DNA from 3 places in the Cronobacter turicensis genome. Region 2 is predicted to be linked to each of the others. Evidence: predicted binding sites of a transcription regulator. Region 2 holds the regulator's gene; each other region holds the start of a gene.
What was found. Region 2 encodes LexA, which represses DNA repair genes until DNA is damaged. Its sites were predicted from a motif close to TNCTGTATGTACATACAGNA; they were not measured.

Region 1 (2,269 bases), 1.4 Mb from region 2:
AGCTGCCGCTCGATTTGCGGGTCGAGCAGCGTCACATGCAGCCCCACCAGCCGCACGCCGCGCCCGCTGCGGCGCTCTTCCCAGGTTTTGCGCGCCGTGGCGAGCAGATCCTCTTTGTTAAGCTTCGGCCAGACGTGCTCCTGCGTGGTGAGCTGGAAATCATTAAATTTCAGCTTCACACCCTGGCGGGCGATGCGCAGATCCGGCTGAACGGCGGCGAGGCGGCGTTCAAGCTCCGGGTAGAGCCGCTCCACGATCGCCTCGCACTCCGCCCATTCATGAATATCTTCCGCCAGGGTACGCTCGACGCCGACCGATTTACGCTGCCTGTCGCTGCTGATCTCCCGGTCGTCTATCCCCTGGCTACGCTCCCACAATACACGCCCGAACTTGCCAAAGCGCTTGAGCAGCGCGGCGAGATCGCTCTTCTGCACATCCTCGCAGGTGCGCAGGCCGAGGCTCTCAAGCTTCGCCGCCGTCACTTTGCCGACGCCTGGGATCTTGCCAAGCGGCAGCGTGCGCAAAAACGCCGGCACCTCTTCAGGCGTGATCACATACTGCCCGTTGGGCTTGTTGAGATCGGAGGCGATCTTGGCGAGGAATTTGATCGGCGCGATACCCGCCGACGCGGTGAGCTGGAGTTCGTCGAAAATCGTCTGGCGGATCTCTTTGGCCATCAGCGTGGCCGAGCCATAACAGTGCGGGCTGTGGGAGACATCCAGATAAGCCTCGTCGAGCGAGAGCGGTTCAATCAGCGAGGTATAGCGCGAGAATATTTCCCGGATATGGGCGGACGCTTCTTTATAAGCCTCAAAACGCCCCGGCAACAGCGTGAGATGCGGGCAGAGCTTGAGCGCCATGCCCGTGGGCATCGCGCTGCGCACGCCATATTTACGCGCCGGGTAGTTGGCGGTACTGATAACGCCGCGCCGTTCGCGGCTGCCTCCAATCGCCAGCGGAATATCGCGCAGGGCTGGATTATCGCGCATCTCTACCGCCGCGAAAAAGCAGTCCATATCGACATGAATGATTTTGCGCATCGCGAAACCCCGCACTGTATGTCCATACAGTCTGGCAAAAAATGGGCGCGGCGGCAACTGTCCGCCACGGGCTGTCACAGAGCTGTGATATCAACATGGCTGCTACTGCGTTGAATCACAGGGATTAAGGAGAAAAGCATGATTCGAGTTTCGCTTGCCGCGCTGCTGTTGAGCACCGCCACGCTGGCCTGCGCCAGCCCGCAATTGATAGCCCACCGGGGCGGCACCGGCGACGCGCCGGAAAATACCCTGCCCGCCATTGCGCTGGCGCTGGAAAACCGCGCCGACGCGATATGGGTAACGGTGCAGCTCAGCAAAGATGGCGTGCCGGTGCTCTACCGTCCGAGCGACTTAAGCGCGCTGACCAACAGCAGCGGCCCGGTTTCCCGTTTCACGGCGCAAGAGCTGGGCGCCGTGGATGCGGGCTGGAAATGGGGCGACAACACACACCCGTGGCGCGGCAAAGGGGCTACGATCCCAACGCTTGAGAGCGTGCTGCAAAAATGGCCGCAGACGCCATTTTACATCGACATTAAATCGCCGGATGCCGCGCCGGGCGTCATGGGGCAACAGCTTCTGGCGGTACTGGAGAAAACGCACAGCCTCGGGCGGGTGCGCGTCTACTCCACCGAAGATAAGTATCTCCAGGCGCTGCCCCCAGCCATTGCGCGCTTCGCCACCCGCAGCGAAACCCGCACCCGGCTCGCGAACGTGTCCCTCGCGCATCAGTGCCCGGTGCCGGGTGCCGATGAACCATCACGCTGGTACGGCCTGGAGCTGAACCGCAAAGTGGAAGTGGTGGAGAAATTCACGCTTGGCGAAGGCGTTTCACCGGCCACGCTGACGTGGGATAAAGAGGCGATGGACTGTTTCCGCTCCCACGGCGACGCGCACATTATTTTGTTTGGCGTGAACTCGCCGCAGGATTACCAGAAAGCCGTGGAGCTGAACGCGGACGGCGTGATGGTTGATTCGCCGGGCCAGTTCAGCGCCCGCGCGCGTTAATCGAATAACGCCGCCGTACTGCGGCGGCGACCTTCCTTATTCGACCGTAATTGAGTAAATTCTGTGGGGCGCAAGGAAGTTAAGCGGAACTTAATTGTAAACGCAGCAGGCAGCGCTTGCGAAAAATAATAGCGGTGCTAATGTGAGCGCTCCTGAACCAGAATAGTCTTATTTTGGATCCCTTCGCCTTTCGGCATCGGTCTTAGCTTTATCAAGGAAACAAG
Region 2 (2,269 bases):
GCGACAATATCGCTGCCAAGCCGGGCGCCAAATACGGTGACCGAGGCAAAGCAGATCTGCAACAGCAGCGAGCGAAGCATGATGTCGCGGTTAAGCTTCAGCAGCCTGCCGATGCCGCCGCGCCACGCGGTTTTCAGCATCGACAAGGTAATGCCGCGCAGACGCAGCACGCGGGCCGCCATCATCAGCCCGATGCCGAGCGTCACGTATTCCGCTATCACCGTTGCCAGCGCCGCGCCCTGGACGTTAAGGCCAAGCCCCATGACGAACCAGAGATCAAGCGCAATGTTCAGCAGATTCCCGACCACCAGCAGGATAACCGGCGCGCGGGCGTACTGAACGCCCAGCAGCCAGCCCAGCAACACCAGGTTGGCAAGCGACGCGGGCGCGCTGAGCCAGCGGATCTCCAGAAACCGTCTGGCCTGCGCCAGTACGGCGTCGCTGCCGCCAGTAATATGCAGCGCCAGCTGAATCAGCGGCTCGCGCAGCGCGATAATCAGCCCCCCGGCAATAAGCGCCAGCGCCATGGGCTGCACCAGCGCGCGGGCCAGCGCTGCCGGATCGCGCGCGCCAAATGCCTGGGCGGTTAACCCGGTGGTGCTCATACGTAAAAAGAGCAGCATCATAAACAGGAAGCTGGTGGCCGTCGCGCCAACGGCGACGCCGCCCAGATAGACGGGGCTATCGAGATGACCAATCACGGCGGTATCCACCAGGCCCAGCAGCGGCACGGTGATGTTGGAGAAAATCATTGGCAGCGCGAGGCGCCAGAGAGCTTTATCGGTAGGAGTGAGAAAAGGCATATGGCGTTCCGATGCCGTTACGCGAAGAAGGAAAAGTATAAAGCGCATGAGTCGCGCAGAGGAGCCATTACCGTAACCGGGGCGGGCCAGTTACGGTAATGCGGCGTCAGGAAGCCGGGAAAGGCCTCAGAGCCATTCGCCGTTACGGATCACGCCGACCGCCAGACCTTCGATAGAGAAGTTATGCTCGCGCAGATCGACAACGATAGGTTTGAACTCGTTGTTCTCTGGCAGAAGTTCAACGATATTCCCCTGTTTTTTGAGGCGTTTTACCGTCACTTCATCATCGATACGCGCGACAACTACCTGGCCGTTGCGCACATCCTGCGTTTTATGAACCGCTAACAGGTCGCCGTCCATAATCCCGATATCTTTCATCGACATCCCGCTAACACGCAGCAGGAAATCGGCGTTCGGCTTAAAGAGGCCTGGATCAACCTGATAGTGGCCTTCAATATGCTGCTGAGCCAGCAGCGGCTCGCCCGCGGCGACGCGCCCCACCAGCGGCAGGCCCGTTTCTTCTTCCTGCAGCAGACGAATACCGCGCGACGCGCCGGACACTATTTCAAGCACCCCTTTGCGCGCCAGCGCCTTAAGGTGTTCTTCCGCCGCGTTTGGCGAACGGAAACCCAGACGCTGCGCGATTTCCGCACGTGTAGGCGGCATGCCGGTCTGGCTGATGTGATCCCGAATGAGATCAAACACCTCTTGTTGCCTGGTAGTTAATGCTTTCATTCCGCCCCCTGGGTGCATATACAGTTATGCTGTGAGTATATACAGCTAAAGGTGATTTTAAAACCATAACCGGTTAAAAAAGCGCTTCTTTCGCGATTTCTGGAAAACTTATCGCAAATGCTGCCAGAGCAGCGTGACCCACACGACCAGCGCGAGGATAATCGACAGCAGGACCGCGGCGGAGCCCATATCCTTGGCGCGCCCCGAAAGTTCATGAAATTCAGGGCCGATGCGATCGACCACCGCTTCGATAGCGCTGTTGAGGATTTCAACGATCATCACCAGCGTCACGGAGCCAATCAGCAGTACGCGGGTGATCGGGTCGACATCCAGCCAGCAGGCGATAAGAATGGCCGCTATCACGGCAACTCCCTCCTGGCGAAATGCAGCCTCATTTTTCCAGGCGGCGCGTAATCCCTTCCAGGAATAGCCGGCAGCGTTAATAATTCGGGTTAACCCCGTGGTGTTATTGGCCATGACAAGAAACCTTTTTTAAATTCAGGCGTCAATGCTAATGCGCTTCGATAAAGAAGCACCACAGAAATTCTATGGAGTTTCTGATATTCTTGCGCCGCAATTGCATTATTAACCAGAGGCTTTACATCGTTTATGTCCGGTTGGCCACGAATTTACTACAAATTACTTAATTTACCATTAAGCGTGCTGGTAAAAAGCAAGTCCATCCCGGCGGCGCCCTGCCCCGAACTTGGGCTCGATACGTCACGCCCCAT
Region 3 (2,269 bases), 2.0 Mb from region 2:
GCCCAGATACGAGGCGACCACAAAGCTGCCGAGCTTGATGATGTCCTGCAGGTTAGAGCCGGCAACCACTTTGGTCATCAGCGCCAGTACGCCGTACGGCGTCAGCTGCATCACCAGACGCACCAGTTTCATCACCCAGCTTTGCAGGATATCGATAGCGGCCAGTACGCGCTCGCCTTTCGGCGCGTCGTCTTTCAGCAGTTTCAGCGCCGCCACGCCCAGGAACGCCGCGAAAATCACCACGCTGATGATCGAGGTCGGGCTCGCGCCGGTCAGATCGGCGAACGGGTTCTTCGGTATGAAGGAGAGCAGCAGCTGCGGTACAGTCAGATCGGCGACTTTACCAGCGTAGTTTGTCTGAATAGCGTTAAGACGCGCGGTTTCCGCGCTGCCCTGCACCAGACCTTCCGCCGTCAGGCCGAAGAGGTTGGTCACCAGCACGCCGACCAGCGCCGCGATAAGCGTGGTGAACAGCAGGGTGCCGATGGTCAGCACGCTGATTTTACCCAGCGACGAGGCGTTATGCAGACGCGCCACGGCGCTCAGGATCATCGCGAACACCAGCGGCATGACGATCATCTGCAGCAGTTGCACATAGCCGTTACCGACAATGTTGAACCACTGGATGGAGGTTTTCAGCGTCTCGCTGTCAGAGCCATAAATGGTATGCAGCGCGAGGCCGAAGACCACGCCCATGGCGAGACCGAGTAATACTTTTTTTGCCAGGCTCCACTGGGTATGGCGCGTGCGCGCCAGCAACAGCAGCAGAACCACGAACGCGACAACGTTCGCTATCAGTGGAAGATTCATCCCCGTTCTCCTGATTTTTTTATAACCGGCATGGCCGAAATGGCATGCCTTTATGCCGCAAAGGGTATCAGAATCAAAAGAGGGTGCCTTATATCCAAATGGAATGGTTTATATCAAAACGCAATTTCAGTTTATTTACTGCTCCATCTGGTGATGAATAAAGCGATTAAAGGTGTTTTGCAGGGAATTAATCGCGGCTGACGACCACTTCATCGCGCTGCTGTCGGTCATGCTTTGCGGCATCCATACCGCCCAGACAAACAGCGCCATGCACAATACGCGCTCAAGCTGGTTGCCTTTTTGCGGATAGAGGAGCGGCAGACGGAAGCGCCAGCGACAGGGCCACAGCAGCGGCACGCCGGCGGGGGTTATCATATCGGCGAGAATATGGCTGAGATAGCCGAGCACCAGCCCTTGCAGCGCATCGGCAGGTAATATCCAGGTTTCAGGCACTTTTAACAGAAAGAGCGTCAGGCCGCCGAAGACCGCGAGCAGACTGTGCGTAAAGCCCCGGTGACCAAACATGCGCGCCACGGGCTTTGAGATCCACTTTAACCGTTGACCGAGGAAGGACTTCGGATGATCGATATCCGGCAGCAGGCAGGTGAGAATGGCGGAGGGAACAATATGCCACCAGTCGCCCTGCGCCAGCACAGGGGTCAGCTCGGCATTTTTAGCAAATACCGCGCAGGCAATCGAAAAAAGCAGGTGGCCTTCCGCCGTCATGATAAAACCCTGAAACTGTCAATCTATCCAGTATAGGGTTTTTATACAGTAGAGAAAAGTGGTGACGGTGTAACACTTTGTCACCGCAGCCCCCGTGACGCCTCGCTTTGCGGTTATCGGGCGAGCCAGCCGCCATCCACCGCCAGGGTGTATCCGTTAACGTAATCCGACGCCGCCGAGGCGAGAAAAATGACGGGCCCCTGTAAATCTTCCGGCGTTCCCCAGCGGCCCGCCGGAATACGCGCAAGGATTTCCTCATTGCGGTCAGCGTCTTCGCGTAGCGCCTGCGTGTTATTGGTCGCCATATAGCCCGGCGCGATGCCGTTGACGTTAATGCCGTACGGCGCCCATTCGTTGGCCAGCAGGCGGGTCAGGCCCAGCACGCCGCTTTTCGAGGCCGTGTAAGAGGGGACGCGAATGCCGCCCTGAAAAGAGAGCATCGAGGCGACGTTGATAATTTTCCCGCCGCTGCCCTGGGCGATGAACTGTCTGGCGACAGCCTGAGAAAGGAAGAACAGGGCTTTGAGGTTGAGATCCATCACATCGTCCCAGTCTTTTTCGCTGAAATCGATGGCGTCGTCGCGGCGAATGATCCCGGCGTTATTCACCAGAATATCGAGGCGGCCCAGCGCATCGACGGCCTCTGTGACAAGCGGCTGTACCGGCGCCGTGGCCAAATCGGCTTCGATAGCGACAAAACGGCGTCCCAGCGCGTGAACTTTGGCGGCGGTTT

Region 1: a site for LexA is predicted at 1,053-1,072, ahead of dinB (DNA polymerase IV). Genes of this name have one in related genera too.
Region 3: a site for LexA is predicted at 1,550-1,569, ahead of AB8W27_RS11675 (metal-dependent hydrolase). Genes of this name have one in related genera too.

Annotation. Positions count from the first base shown of each region.
Region 1 is NZ_CP165997.1:3,449,433-3,451,701, forward strand. Features, by position in the region: gene dinB (DNA polymerase IV) at 1-1,040, opposite strand, end outside; gene AB8W27_RS16545 (glycerophosphodiester phosphodiesterase family protein) at 1,179-2,045, shown strand.
Region 2 is NZ_CP165997.1:442,158-444,426, reverse strand. Features, by position in the region: gene dinF (MATE family efflux transporter DinF) at 1-803, opposite strand, end outside; gene lexA (transcriptional repressor LexA) at 930-1,538, opposite strand; gene AB8W27_RS02130 (diacylglycerol kinase) at 1,647-2,015, opposite strand; gene plsB (glycerol-3-phosphate 1-O-acyltransferase PlsB) at 2,148-2,269, shown strand, end outside.
Region 3 is NZ_CP165997.1:2,457,531-2,459,799, reverse strand. Features, by position in the region: gene AB8W27_RS11680 (L-cystine transporter) at 1-810, opposite strand, end outside; gene AB8W27_RS11675 (metal-dependent hydrolase) at 946-1,536, opposite strand; gene kduD (2-dehydro-3-deoxy-D-gluconate 5-dehydrogenase KduD) at 1,650-2,269, opposite strand, start outside.